DNA from 2 places in the Polaromonas sp. P3_B1 genome. Region 1 is predicted to be linked to the other one. Evidence: riboswitches for the same ligand, from Rfam matches in the RefSeq annotation. Region 1 holds a riboswitch; the other holds the start of a gene.
What was found. Region 1 has a riboswitch for S-adenosylhomocysteine ahead of metH (methionine synthase). Riboswitches for the same ligand answer to the same signal wherever they lie in the genome.

Region 1 (7,111 bases):
TTGCTGTCGTCCTTGGCGCCGCTTTTCGCGGTTTCGGCGACTTCGATCAAGCGTTCGCTGGGCGTGAGTTCGGGCTCGCCCGGCTTGTAGACCGGCGTGCGGTTGAGCACCACGTCCTCAACGCGCTCGCGCAGCACCGGGTCCAGGTCGTCATACACGCCGACCATGCCGGCGTTGACGATGCCCATGTCCATGCCGGCCTGGATCGCGTGGTAGAGGAACACGGTGTGGATGGCTTCGCGCACCGGGTCGTTGCCGCGGAAGCTGAAGGACACGTTGGACACGCCGCCCGAGACCTTGGCGCCGGGCAGGTTCTGCTTGATCCAGCGCGTGGCGTTGATGAAGTCGACCGCGTAGTTGTTGTGCTCCTCGATGCCGGTGGCGATCGCGAAGATGTTGGGGTCGAAAATGATGTCTTCGGGCGGGAAGTCGAGCTCGTCGACCAGCACGCGGTAGGCGCGCTCGCAGATCTCGATCTTGCGCTCGTAGGTGTCGGCCTGGCCTGTTTCGTCGAAGGCCATCACCACGGCCGCCGCGCCGTAGCGCTTGAGCAGCTTGGCCTGGTGCTTGAAGGGTTCCAGCCCTTCTTTCATCGAGATCGAGTTGACGATGCCCTTGCCCTGGATGCAGCGCAGGCCGGCTTCGATGACGCTCCACTTGGAGCTGTCGATCATGATGGGCACACGGGCGATGTCGGGTTCGCTGGCGATCAGATTCAGGAAGCGCACCATGGCGGCCTGGCTGTCCAGCATGGCCTCGTCCATGTTGATGTCGATGATCTGCGCGCCGTTTTCCACCTGCTGGCGGGCGACGGCCAGGGCCTGCTCGTATTCGCCGTTCAGAATCATCCGGGCGAAGGCCTTGGAGCCGGTGACGTTGGTACGCTCGCCGATGTTGACGAACAGGGTGCCCGCGCCTATGTCGACCGGCTCCAGGCCGGACAGCTTCATGGGGGGAACAGGGACGGAATTTTCGGTTTCGGACACGGACTCACCTTAAGGCCAAGGTGAGCGTCGTTGCCGCGGGCAGCGCCGGAAGGGCAGCCCGTAACCCAAGCCTGACGGACGCTGGGGTCCGCTGCAACGCTCCTTGGGTTGCCGCTATTTTAAGGGCTCAAGTCCCATTGCGCCATTTCCCGGCACGAATGTCCGGGAAATGGCGTGCCTGCTCAATCCAGCTTGATCTTGGCAACCTTGATCAGGCGGCCGTAATCGGCATGCTCTTTCATGACCATATAAGCAAAGTCCGCCGAGGTCATGGGGCTGGGCGTAGCGCTCATGCGCGCAAACTTTTCGGCCGTGTCAGGCGTGTTGAGCGCGGCGGCAAAAGCCTTTTGCAGCTGGTCCGTCGTGGCCTTGGGCAGGTTGGCCGGACCGAAGATGCCGAACCAGGTGCTGATGTGGAAACCCGGCACCACGTCGTTGATGGTGGGGATCTCTGTGAAGCTGCTGGAGCGGTTGATGGTGGTCACACCGAAGGCCACCAGCTTGCCCGACTTGATGTTGGCGCTGGCCGAGGCCAGGTTGTCGAACATCAGGTCGGCCTGGCCGGACAGCAGGCCGGCCTGCGCCTGGGCCGAGCCGCTGGAAGGCAGGTGCACGATGCTGATCTTGGCCAGGCTCTTGAACAGTTCGCCGGCGAGGTGGCCGGCGCTGCCGTTGCCGCCGGAGGCGTAGTTCAGCCGGCCGGGGTTCTTGCGCGCGTAGGCGATCAGGTCCTTGGTGTCCTTGATGTTCAGGCGTTTGGCCGTTTCGGCGTTCATGACCAGCACATTGGGCACACGGGCCACCAGCGTGATGGGCGTGAAGTCCTTGAGCGCGTCATAAGGCATGTTGGGATACAGCCAGGGGTTGATGGCATGGGTGGCCACCGCGCCCATCACCAGGGTATTGCCGTCGGCCGGCGCCTTGGCAACCAGCGCGGCGCCCACATTGCCGCCCGAGCCGGGCCGGTTGTCGACCAGCACTTCGGTCTTGAGCAGGGGGCGCAGCTTCTCGGCCAGGATGTGCGCGGCATTGTCCAGCGGGCCGCCGGCCGGATAGGGAACGACGATGGTGACCGGCTTTTGCGGTGCCAGTTGCGCCTGGGCCGACAGGGTTGCGGCGGCCACGGCGAATGCCGCGGCGATCTTGATGAATGAACGCACGTTCAAGGTTTCCTTTGTAATGTTGCGTGTGTCCGGCCGCAGGCGGCTGCAGGGCGCAGCGCCGGATAAAGAAAAAAGCCGGCCTGACAAACGGGTCCCGACTATAGCCGCTAAACATGACGCGCTGAGGGGTGCACAGCCCTCGGCGTCAGGAGAGGGTCAGAAGACGAGATGAACGGCCGGGTTGGCAGCTCAGGCGGCTTCTTTGTAAAACGCGCCGCCCTGCCGCGAGCGCGCCGCCACCGGGGCCACGGCATGCGCAATCGCCCCTATGTGGTCCGGCGTGGTGCCGCAGCAGCCGCCCACGATGTTGACCAGGCCTTCGTCGGCGAATTCGCGCAGCAGGCGCGAGGTAACGTCGGGCGTCTCGTCAAAGCCTGTGTCGCTCATGGGGTTGGGCAGGCCGGCATTGGGGTAGCAGCTGATAAAGGTGTCGCCGGCCACGCGGGCCAGCTCCTGGATGTAGGGGCGCATCAGGGTCGCGCCCAGCGCGCAGTTGAGGCCTATGGCCAGCGGCGCGGCATGGCGCACGCTGTGCCAGAAGGCGGTGACGGTCTGCCCGCTCAGGATGCGGCCCGAAGCGTCGGTCACCGTGCCGCTGATGATCAGGGGCAGGCGCTCGCCGGAGTTGTCGAAGTACTCGTCGATGGCGAACAGCGCCGCCTTGGCGTTGAGCGTGTCGAAGATGGTCTCGACCAGCAGCACGTCGCTGCCGCCCTTGACCAGGGCCTCGGTTTGTTCGTAGTAGGCCTTGCGCAGCTCCTCAAAGCTGGTGTTGCGCGCGCCGGGGTCGTTCACGTCGGGGCTGATGCTGGCCGTCTTGGGCGTGGGGCCCAGAGCGCCGACGACGAAGCGCGGCTTGTCGGGCGTGGAGAACTTGTCGCAGGCGGCGCGCGCGATGCGGGCCGACTCGTAATTCATCTCGACGGCCAGCTCGGCCATGTCGTAGTCGGCCTGGGCCACCGTGGTCGCGCCGAAGGTGTTGGTTTCAATCATGTCCGCGCCAGCGGCCAGGTAGCCCTCGTGGATGTCCTGGATCACGTCGGGGCGCGTGAGGCTCAGCAATTCGTTGTTGCCCTTGACGTCCTTGTGGAAGTCCTTGAAGCGCTCGCCGCGGTACTGGGCCTCATTGAGCTTGAAGCGCTGGATCATGGTGCCCATAGCGCCGTCAAGGATGGCGATGCGTTGCTCCAGGATGGCCGGCAGTTGTTGGCCGCGGGTGTAGGTGATTGGCTTCATGCCCCAATTTTAAGGTCCGGCGGTTTTTTCGGCAGGCTCCGGGGCGGCCACGCCGGGTTTACACCGGACCGCCCACAAAAAACGCACGCGCACAGAGAGGAAGGCAAGGCGCCGTATGTTGCGAAGACACCATCGGCCACAATAGGGGTATTCGACCGATCATGAAAAACTTTCAACCCAAAGAAGCCTGGTCCTGGCTGCAGTCGCATCCCGACGCGCTGTTTGTGGACGTGCGCATGGAAATCGAGTCGCTGTACGTCGGCCGCCCGCCGGGCGTGGTCAACGTGCCCTGGTATGAGTACCCCGACCTGCAGCCCGACCCCCAAAATTTCGCCGAAGCCGTGGCGCGCGAAGCCAGCGGCAAGGCGCAGCCGGTGCTGCTGATCTGCCGATCGGGCAAACGCACGCTGGACGCCGGCAAGGCGCTGGAAGCGGCCGGCTTCACCGACGTACAGCATGTGGTGCACGGTTTCGAAGGCGAGCTCGACGAGCAGTTCCAGCGCTCCACGCTTTCGGGCTGGCGCTTTGACGGCCTGCCCTGGGAGCAGATGTAGGCCCCGCTTTTCCGGCTTACCCGGCCTTCGCGCAACCCGTTTTCATCTCCCATTCCGACCTTGTCCTCACTCCCCGTCTCTTCCCCTCCGCCTCCCACCCCGCTGCACGTGCTGGCCGAGGTCTTCGGCTACGACAGTTTTCGGGGGCCGCAGCAGGCCATCGTGGACCACGTGGTGCGCGGCGGCGACGCGCTGGTGCTGATGCCCACGGGCGGCGGCAAGTCGCTGTGCTACCAGATCCCGGCCATCGTGCGGCAGCAGGCCGGCCACGGCGTGACGGTAGTGATCTCGCCGCTGATCGCGCTGATGCATGACCAGGTCGGCGCGTTGCACGAAGCCGGCGTGTCGGCGGCTTTCCTGAACTCCACGCAAAGCTTTGACGAAAGCAGCCAGCTTGAAAAGCAGTTGCTGCGCAACGAGCTGACGCTGCTCTACGCCGCGCCCGAGCGCATCAACACGCCGCGCATGAAGGGCCTGCTGGCCTCGCTGCACGAGCGCGGGCTGCTGAGCCTGTTCGCCATTGACGAAGCGCACTGCGTGAGCCAATGGGGCCACGACTTCCGGCCCGAGTACCGCTCGCTGAGCCTGCTGCACGAGACCTTTCCCGACGTGCCGCGCATGGCGCTGACGGCTACGGCCGACGCCCTGACGCGCCAGGACATGATCGAGCGCCTCAAGCTGGAGGATGCGCGCCAGTTCGTCAGCAGCTTCGACCGGCCCAACATCCGCTACACCATCGTCGAAAAAACCGACCCGACGCGCCAGCTGCTGCGCTTCATCGAGACCGAGCACGAAGGTGAAGCCGGCATCGTTTATTGCCAGTCGCGCAAGCGCGTGGAGGAGATCGCCGACATGCTGCAGGACGCGGGCCTGAAGGCGCTGGCCTACCACGCGGGCCTGGATTCGGCCCTGCGCCAGCAGCGGCAGGATCGCTTCCTGCGCGAAGACGGCATCGTCATGGTAGCGACCATCGCCTTCGGCATGGGCATCGACAAGCCCGACGTGCGCTTTGTCGCCCACCTGGACATGCCCAAGAACATCGAGGGCTACTACCAGGAGACCGGCCGCGCCGGCCGCGACGGCCAGAGCGCCGACGCCTGGATGGTCTACGGCCTGCAGGACGTGGTGAACCAGCGCCGCATGATTGACACCAGCGAGGCGGCCAGCGAGGAATTCAAGCAGGTGATGCGCGGCAAGCTCGACGCCCTGCTGACGCTGGCGGAAGACACGCGCTGCCGCCGCGTCAGCCTGCTGGGTTATTTCGGCGAGGACAGCCAGCCCTGCGGCAACTGCGACAACTGCCTGAACCCGCCGGCCGTCTGGGATGCCACCGAGGCCGCGCGCAAGATGCTCAGCTGCATCTACCGCGTGCAGCAAGCCAGCGGCATCAGCTTCGGCGCCGGCCACATCATGGACATCCTGCGCGGCAAAATGACCGAAAAGATGGCCCAATACGGCCACGACAAGCTCAGCACCTTCGGCATAGGCGCGGACCTGGCCGAGGCGCAGTGGCGCGGCGTGCTGCGCCAGCTGATCGCGCGCAACATGGTGCGCGTGGACGCCGAGGCCTTCAGCACGCTGCAGCTGCTGCCCGACGCGCGCCAGGTGCTCAAGGGTGAGGTCAGCGTGGTGCTGCGCGAGCAGGCGGCGGGCGCCAAGGCCGGCGGGCGCGGCAAGCGCGTGACCAAAACGTCGGTCAAGGGCCTGGCCGAGGCCGCGCTCAATGCCGGCGCGCTGGAACGCCTGGCCCGCCTCAAAGCCTGGCGCGCCGAAGTGGCGCGAGAGCACAACCTGCCGGCCTTCGTGATCTTCCATGACGCCACGCTGCGCGCCATCGCCGAGCGGGCGCCGCAAAGCCTGGATGACCTGGACGGCATCAGCGGCATAGGCGTCAAAAAGCGCGAAGCCTACGGCGCCGAGGTGCTGCGGGTGTGCGCGGCAACCAGCTAATCAAGAAACACGCCGGCTGCACCCCTCAGGGTTATCCCTTGGCTCACAAGCCGCCTGGGTTTGGCGCACAACGACTGTCCGGGAGCACGGCGCGCCCGCTTTTGGGGCAAGCCCATCGATGACGCCCTGCCGCAGCACAGGCATTTTCGGCTTGGTGCCGATGTGCCATGCGCGGCCCGCATACCAACCCATGGTTAAGCTCATGACGCATTTTTCGCAAGGGTTTATCCCGAGCGAATAGGCCTTGGCAAGCGCTTGGCACACGCAATGCTTGGAGTAGCATTTCGGCGCTGGCACGCATCGTGCTGGACAACAAAAGTTTCACTGACTGGAGAATCCCGTGATCAACATCGCCAAAAAACATGGACTTGCCACGCTGGCTGCCGCCGGCCTCACCCTTGCAGCGATGGCACCCGCCCACGCCGGCAAGACCCTCGACGCCATCAAGGCGCGCGGCCAGGTCATTTGCGGCGTCAACGTCGGCCTGGCGGGGTTCTCCTCCGCCGACAGCAACGGCGCCTGGACCGGCCTTGACGTGGACACCTGCAAAGCGGTCGCCGCCAGCGTGCTGGGCGACGCGAACAAGGTCAAGTGGGTTCCCTTGAATGCCCAGCAGCGTTTCACCGCGCTGCAGTCCGGCGAAGTCGACGTGCTGGCGCGCAACACCACTTTCTCGCTGACCCGCGACGCTTCGCTGGGCCTGCACATGACCGCCGTGACTTACTACGACGGTCAGGGCTTCATGGTCCCCGTGAAGAGCAAAATCAAGAGCGCCAAGGCGCTGAAGAACGCCACCGTCTGCGTGCAGTCCGGCACCACGACCGAAAAAAACCTGACCGACTTCTCCAAGGCCAACAACCTGAACATGAAGCCCGTGGTGTTTGAAAAGCAGGAGGCCGTCAACGCCGCCTACTTCTCGGGCCGCTGCCAGGCTTACACCACGGACGCCTCTGGCCTGGCCTCGGTGCGCAACAAGGAAGCCAAGGTTCCCGCCGACCACCTGATCCTGCCTGAGCTGATCTCCAAGGAGCCGCTGGGCCCCATGGTGCGCCGCGGTGACGACGAGTGGTTTGCCATCGTCAAATGGGTGGTCTACGGCCTCATCGAAGCCGAAGAGTACGGCGTAACCCAGGCTAACGTCGACGCGATGGTCAAGGACAGCAAGGACCCCGTGGTCATGCGCCTGACCGGCAGCGGCGAGGACACCGGCAAGTTGCTGGGC
Region 2 (7,111 bases), on a different contig from region 1:
CGTTTCAGCGTGGAGTACGGGGCGCGGCAGGGCGCCGCCGTACAGGCGGGCGCATCCTGACCGCGGGCGGCGGCGCCACAGCCACCTCGGGCGTGGACTCCGGCACCAGCAGCACCACCTCCTTGAAGCCCATGCCCAGCATGCCCAGCTCCTCGGCCGCGGCGCGGCTCAGGTCGATGATGCGGTTGCCGGCGTAGGGGCCGCGGTCGGTGATGCGCACGTCCACGTCGCGGCCGTTGACCAGGCTGTGCACGCGCACCAGGGTACCGAAGGGCAGCGTGCGGTGGGCGGCGGTGAACTCGCGCATGTCAAAACGCTCGCCGCTCGCAGTGCGCCTGCCGTTAAAGCGCGGGCCGTACCAGGAGGCGGTGCCGCGCTGGAACTCGCGCGGCACTTCACCGCCCAGCAGTTCGGGGCGGGGCCGCTCGGTCAGGGATACGGGTGCCGGCACTTCATCAACGGCCTGGCCGGGCGCGTCATGCTGGGGCGCAGGAGCGGGCCGGGGCGAGACCGGGCGCGGCGCCGGCGATGTGGTCGGCGCCGTCGTGCAAGCCGCCAGCAAGGCGACCAAAGCGATGAAAGCCGCCGCACCGGTGGCACGAAGACCATGGACCACACCCTCGCGCATGGGTGGCCGGGCTCAGGCCCGCTGCAGCCGCCCGATGATTTCAGTCGTCGCCGCGGCCTGGTTCATCGTGTAGAAATGGACGCCGGGCACGCCCGCGGCGTACAGCTGCTCGCACAGGCCGGTGATCACGTCCAGGCCGAAACTCTTGATGGAGGCGGTGTCGTCGCCAAAGCCCTGCAGGCGCAGGCGTATCCAGCGCGGAATCTCGGCGCCGCAGGCGTCGGAAAAGCGCATCAACTGCGTGGAGCTGATGATGGGCATGATGCCCGGCACGATGGGCAGGTCCACGCCCAGGGCCTGCGCATCGTCGACGAAACGGAAATAGGCATCGGCGTTGAAAAAATACTGCGTGATGGCCGAGTCGGCGCCAGCCTTGACCTTTTTGACAAAGGCCTGCAGGTCGGCGTCAGCCGACCGGGCCTGGGGGTGGACTTCGGGGTAGGCCGCCACCTCGATGTGGAAGGCGTCGCCGGTTTCCTCGCGGATAAAGGCCACCAGGTCGCTCGCGTAATGGAACTCGCCGCCGGCGCCGTAGCCGCTGGGCAGGTCGCCGCGCAGCGCCACCAGGCGTTTGACGCCCATGGCCCGCAGCTCGGCCAGCTGTTTGCGCACCGTGGCCTTGGTCGCGCCCACGCAGGAGAAATGGCAGGCCGCGGCCACGCCTTCATCCAGGATTTCCTTCACGGTGCCGAAGGTGCCTTCTTGCGTGGAACCACCCGCGCCGAAGGTGACCGAGCAGAACTCGGGCTTGTGCGCGTACAGCGCCTGGCGCGCCACACGCAGCTTGGCCGCGCCTTCGGGCGTCTTGGGGGGGAAGAATTCAAAGCTCAGGGGCAGGTTCATCTCGAATCTCACTCGTCGTTATCGGTTTTTTTGTCACGCCGCTTGCCGCGCGCCGGCCCGGGCTGGCCGGCATGCGCGAGTTCGGAGTCTTCGTGCGGCGCGCGGGAGGCCCGCAGCTCGGCGCGCGGCACGCGCTTGGCGACCTTGCGCTGCGGCGCGGCCGGCAGCGGCTGGTCTTCGCCGGCCACGTCATCACCCTTGACGGCCTGGATAAAAAATTCGCGGTTGCCGTCGCCGCCTTCAATCGGCGAGTCCAGCCAGGCCTTGACCTCCAGCCCCAGGGCCGCGCAGGCATCACGCAAGCGCTTTTCCACAAACGCGAAGTGCGCCGGGTCGCGCACGATGCCGCCTTTGCCAATCTGGCCGGGCTGCAGCTCGAACTGCGGCTTGACCAGCATCAGCAGGTCGCCGCCGGGCTTGAGCAGGCGCACCACCGCGGGCAGCACCAGCGTGAGCGAGATAAAAGACAGGTCACCAGTCAGGAAGTCGAAGTTCGCTTCAATGGCCGGATCTTCTTCGCCCTCATCTTCATCATCGAAGTCATCACCAAAGTCCATGTCGCCGCTGTCGCCCGCATGGCCGGCCACCAGGTCGGCGGCCGTCATGGAACGCGCATTGAGGCCTTCGATGCAGACCACACGCGGGTCGCCCCGCAGGCTGGCGTGCAGCTGGCCGTGGCCCACGTCCACGCCCACCACTTGCGCGGCGCCGTGCTGCAGCAGGCAATCGGTAAAACCGCCGGTGGACTGGCCGATGTCCAGGCAACGCAAGCCGGTCACGGACAGGCCCGTGGCCTTGAGCGCGCCTTCCAGCTTGAGCCCGCCGCGCGAGATGTACTTGGCTTCGGTGGTGTCCAGCAGCTGCAGCTCCGCGCCTTCCGGAATCTCGTCGCCGTTCTTGGCGACCTTCTTCCAGGGCGCGTCCGCCTCCGCGCGCCATTGCACGCCCGAGGCAATCAGGCGCTGGGCCTGGGAGCGGGTGGCGGCATGGCCGTGGTCGACGAGGAAGAGGTCAGCGCGCATGGTGCTCCGTGGAATGGACCTCTCGCCTGAAACCATCCAGGCGGAGTCCTAGTGTCTTGCTCCCTCTCCCTTTGGGAGAGGGTTGGGGTGAGGGCCAGCGGCCCCAAAAACCCACGAGGGCAAACAGGCGCCGCCAGCCCTCACCCCTGCCCTCTCCCAGGGGGAGAGGGAGGAATACCGCCACTACCAATTAATAGCGGTAGGTATTGGCTTTGTACGGGCCGGCTTTGCTGACACCGATGTACGCAGCCTGCTCATCGCTCAGCTCGGTCAGCACCGCACCGACCTTCTTGAGATGCAGGCGCGCGACCTTTTCGTCGAGGTGCTTGGGCAGCACATAGACCTTGCCGACTTCGTAAGCCTCTTTCTTGGTGAAGAGCTCGATCTGGGCGATGGTCTGGTTGGCGAAGCTGGACGACATCACAAAGCTCGGGTGGCCGGTACCGCAGCCGAGGTTCACAAGGCGGCCCTTGGCCAGCAGGATGATGCGCTTGCCGTCCGGGAAGATCACGTGGTCGACTTGCGGCTTGATCTCTTCCCAGGTGCATTTTTCGAGCGCGGCGACGTCGATTTCGTTGTCGAAGTGGCCGATGTTGCAGACGATGGCCTGGTCTTTCATCGCGGCCATGTGTGCGTAGGTGATGACGTTCTTGTTGCCGGTGGCGGACACAAAGATGTCGGCCTTGTCGGCGGCGTATTCCATGGTCACGACCTTGTAGCCTTCCATCGCGGCCTGCAGGGCGTTGATCGGGTCGATCTCGGTCACCCACACTTGTGCGCTCAGTGCGCGCAGGGCCTGGGCCGAGCCCTTGCCCACGTCGCCGTAGCCGGCGACCACGGCAACCTTGCCGGCGACCATCACGTCGGTGGCGCGCTTGATCGCGTCGACCAGCGATTCGCGGCAGCCGTACAGGTTGTCGAACTTGGACTTGGTGACGGAATCGTTGACGTTGATGGCGCGCAGGGCCAGCGTGCCCTTGGCCGACATTTCATTGAGGCGCAGCACGCCGGTGGTGGTTTCTTCGGTCACGCCGATGATGTTCTTCAGGCGGCGGCTGTACCAGGTCGGGTCTTGAGCGAGCTTGGCCTTGATCGAATTGAACAGGCAGGTTTCTTCTTCGCTGGTGGGCTTGGAGATCAGGCTGGCGTCTTTCTCGGCCTTGGTGCCCAGGTGCATCAGCAGCGTCGCGTCGCCGCCGTCGTCCAGGATCATGTTGGGGCCTTCTTCAGGCGTACCCTTGGCGCCCTTGAATTCAAAGATGCGGTGGGTGTAGTCCCAGTAGTCGGCCAGGGTTTCGCCCTTGATGGCGAACACCGGCGTGCCGGCGGCGGCGATCGCGGCGGCGGCGTGGTCCTGCGTGGAGAAGATGTTGCACGAAGCCCAGCGCACGTCGGCGCCCAGGGCCTGCAGGGTCTCGATCAGCACGCCGGTCTGGATGGTCATGTGCAGCGAGCCGGTGATGCGCGCGCCCTTCAGCGGCTGCGCCTTCGCGAACTCTTCGCGGATGGCCATCAGGCCGGGCATCTCGGTCTGGGCGATGTTCAGTTCCTTGCGGCCCCAGGCGGCAAGCGAAATGTCGGCAATGATGTGGTCGGTGGAAGGCTTCAAGACGGCGCTCATACGGTTCTCCAAAAATCAAACGTAACTGGGCAAAATCGCCACGGGCATGCGGCATTCAAGGGAGGGGGAATTCAGTCATTCACCCGGCTTGAGAGACAGCGCATGCGGGTGAGCGTGGTTGCAATGAAGTCCTGAGCCTGGTCCACGTGGTGTGGCTTGCAACGCTCCTCAGGAAGCAGCCATTGTATCCAAGCTGTCCGCGCTTGCCCAGCCCCATCACAGAAGCCCAGGGCCACCATGCGAAAATTTCACCATGCAAGAACTCCCCCTTTGGCCCGCCGCGCAACGCCGGGCCGTCACCGGCCTCTTTACCGACATCGACGACACACTGACCACCGAGGGGGAAATCACCGCCGATGCGCTTCAGGCTTTGAGTGCCTTGAAGGCCGCCGGGCTCAAGGTGGTGGCGATTACCGGCCGCCCCGTGGGCTGGAGTGAGCCTTTCGCGGCGCGCTGGCCCGTCGATGCCATCGTGGCGGAAAACGGCGCCGTGGCGCTGCTGCCGGATGCCACAGGCGCCGCGCCACGACCGCTGTCCAAGATCTACCAGCAAGATGCGGCGACGCGCAGCGGCAACTTCGCTCGCATGCAGGCCGTGCTGGCACGCATTGAGCGCGAGCTGCCGGGCGTGACCCGCGCCACCGACTCGCCGGGCCGTGAAACCGACATCGCCATTGACCACAGCGAGTTCACCCGGCTCACGGATGAGCAGATCGCCGCCGTCGTGGCGCTCATGAAAAGCGAAGGCATGCATGCCACCGTGAGCAGCATTCACATCAATGGCTGGTACGGCGAGCACAACAAGCTGGAAGGCGCGCGCTGGATTGTTCGCGAGCTCTGGCAGCGGGACCTTGATGCCGAGATCGCGCAATGGGTGTACGTGGGCGATTCCACCAACGACCAGCTGATGTTCAAGGCTTTTGCCAACAGCGTGGGTGTAGCCAACATCGCGCGTTTTGTGCCGCAGCTGGCGCACCTGCCGCGTTATGTGACGCGCGGCGAGCGCGGCGCGGGGTTTACCGAACTCGTCCGCGCGCTGCTGGATTAACCCGGCCCATTCCCGCGGATAGGCTGGGTTCATCAAGCAGAAGCCGCGGAACCTGCTTTGCAGGGCCGCAGGCTTCGTCCCCTGCAAGGGGAGGGGACGCTACACGAAGTGAGCGTCGGAAGGGGTGAGCACCTATCCGCGCCGCACAGAGCCCCACCGCAGCCAGGCACCCAACGCGGCCACCGCCAGCACCAGCGTGGCATAACCCTCCACCGTGGCCGGCAAGCCCAGCGGCGCGATCAACCGGCCGGCCAGCATGGCCGGCACGCTGAAGGCCAGGTAGCTGACGGCATACAGCGCAGAAAACAACTCGGCCCGCTGGTGTGGCTGTGCTATCGGTGCCAGCGTCTGCACCTGCGCGGAGAAGGCCGAGCCGCCACCGAAACCGGCCAGCGCCGTTCCCGCAAAAAACAGCGCCACGGAACGGGTTGCCAGCGACATAGCCACCAGGCCCGCGCCCACGGCGAGCAAGCTCATCCCGACGGCGCTCATGCGCACCGGCGACAGTTTTTTCAGCAAGGTTGGCGACACCGCGCCCAGGCCGAAAAAGGTGGCAATCGCCAGGCCGTTGACGATGCCGTCGTGGATGCCGAAGATTTGCTGCAGCACAGAAGGCACCAGCGACAGGTACAGGCCCGCGAGCGACCACACCGCCAGCATCGTCGGCACGCCGCGCACAAATTCAGAGCGCGCCTGCACCGGCACCGAGACGCGCGGCACCAGTGAAGCCAGTGCGCCGGGGCGCGGCGTGACGCTTTCGGGCAGGAACAGCGTGGCCACCGCACCCACGACGCAGATGGCGGCCAGCACACCGAACACCAGCGGCACCGGATGCAAGGCGAACTTGACGGCGATACCGGTGAGCACCGCGCCCACGGCCAGCCCCGCCAGCGGCGAAACGCTGCCTATCATCGCGCCCAGGCGTTTCTGCGCGGCCGGGGCGGCTTCCACCACCGCCGCCGTCAGCGCGCCGCCGACCATGCCGGTGGCGATGCCCTGCACAATGCGCGCCGCGATGATGCCGCCTATGCCCTCGGCCAGTAAAAAGGTCAACATCGCGCCGGCCTGCAGCAGCAAAGCCGCAAACACCACGGGCCGCCGGCCAATATGGTCAGAGAGCGAACCCGCCACCAGCAGCGAGGCCAGCAGCGCAATCGCGTAGATCGCAAACGCCACCGTCAGCAGCGCCGGCGAAAAACCCCACTGCTGCTGGAACACGACAAACAGGGGCGAAGGCGCGCTGCCCGCCACGAAGAAGGCGAACAGCAGGACAGCCAGCAGCGGGAAAGCAGCCGCAGGCGGCAGTTGCCACCGCGGCGCGGTGGCACCGGAAGAGGCATGCAAAGAGGGGGCGGCAGGTGCGGTCATGGGAAACGCTCGACTTTCTTAAAGCAAATTTATTTGCGTTTGTGAATTCTACGCCGTCGTTTAAGTTAACGCAAACATCATTGCTTTAAGCTAGAATCGTGCCATGAACACCCCTCTTCCCACCCAGGCCAAGCGCCCAGGCGGCCGCAGCGCCCAGGTGCAGGCCGTGGTGCGCAAGGCGCTCGAAGAACTGATTGCCCAGGAAGGCCGCGACAAGGTCACCGTGCCGGCCGTGGCCGAGCGCGCCGGCGTCAGCGCCTCCAGCATTTACCGGCGCTGGGGCGATGTGAACGGCCTGCTCGGCGATACCGCAACGCAGCGGCTGGACCCAAACCGCCCTCTGCCCGAGACCGGCGACCTGAAAACCGAACTCACGGCCTGGGCCCGGGAATTGATCACCCACCTCAACAAGCCCGGCTGCACCTCGATGCTGAAGGCGGCCGCCGCGCTGGCCGGCCCGGAAGATACCAACTGCCTGAAAAACCGCCGCGCCGAGGCCACCGTGCTTGTCAACCGCGCCCAGGCGCGCGGCGACGCCACACCCACGGTGCAGCAGGTGCTGGACCACATGATGGCCCCCA

Region 2: it holds a riboswitch for S-adenosylhomocysteine, as region 1 does, so the genes downstream of both, ahcY (adenosylhomocysteinase) here and metH (methionine synthase) in region 1, are expected to answer to the same signal.

What each region holds. Positions count from the first base shown of each region.
Region 1 covers NZ_JBFUGK010000003.1:93,513-100,623, forward strand. Annotated here, with positions in the region: gene metH (methionine synthase) at 1-986, opposite strand, end outside; S-adenosyl-L-homocysteine riboswitch at 1,002-1,097, opposite strand; gene AC1DXS_RS02915 (Bug family tripartite tricarboxylate transporter substrate binding protein) at 1,169-2,146, opposite strand; gene AC1DXS_RS02920 (homocysteine S-methyltransferase family protein) at 2,339-3,385, opposite strand; gene AC1DXS_RS02925 (rhodanese-like domain-containing protein) at 3,547-3,939, shown strand; gene recQ (DNA helicase RecQ) at 4,000-5,889, shown strand; gene AC1DXS_RS02935 (amino acid ABC transporter substrate-binding protein) at 6,296-7,111, shown strand, end outside.
Region 2 covers NZ_JBFUGK010000032.1:46,561-53,671, reverse strand. Annotated here, with positions in the region: gene AC1DXS_RS17930 (septal ring lytic transglycosylase RlpA family protein) at 5-628, opposite strand; gene metF (methylenetetrahydrofolate reductase [NAD(P)H]) at 641-1,471, opposite strand; gene AC1DXS_RS17920 (TlyA family RNA methyltransferase) at 1,480-2,493, opposite strand; gene ahcY (adenosylhomocysteinase) at 2,684-4,114, opposite strand; S-adenosyl-L-homocysteine riboswitch at 4,218-4,290, opposite strand; gene AC1DXS_RS17910 (HAD-IIB family hydrolase) at 4,368-5,162, shown strand; gene AC1DXS_RS17905 (MFS transporter) at 5,295-6,530, opposite strand; gene AC1DXS_RS17900 (TetR/AcrR family transcriptional regulator) at 6,634-7,111, shown strand, end outside.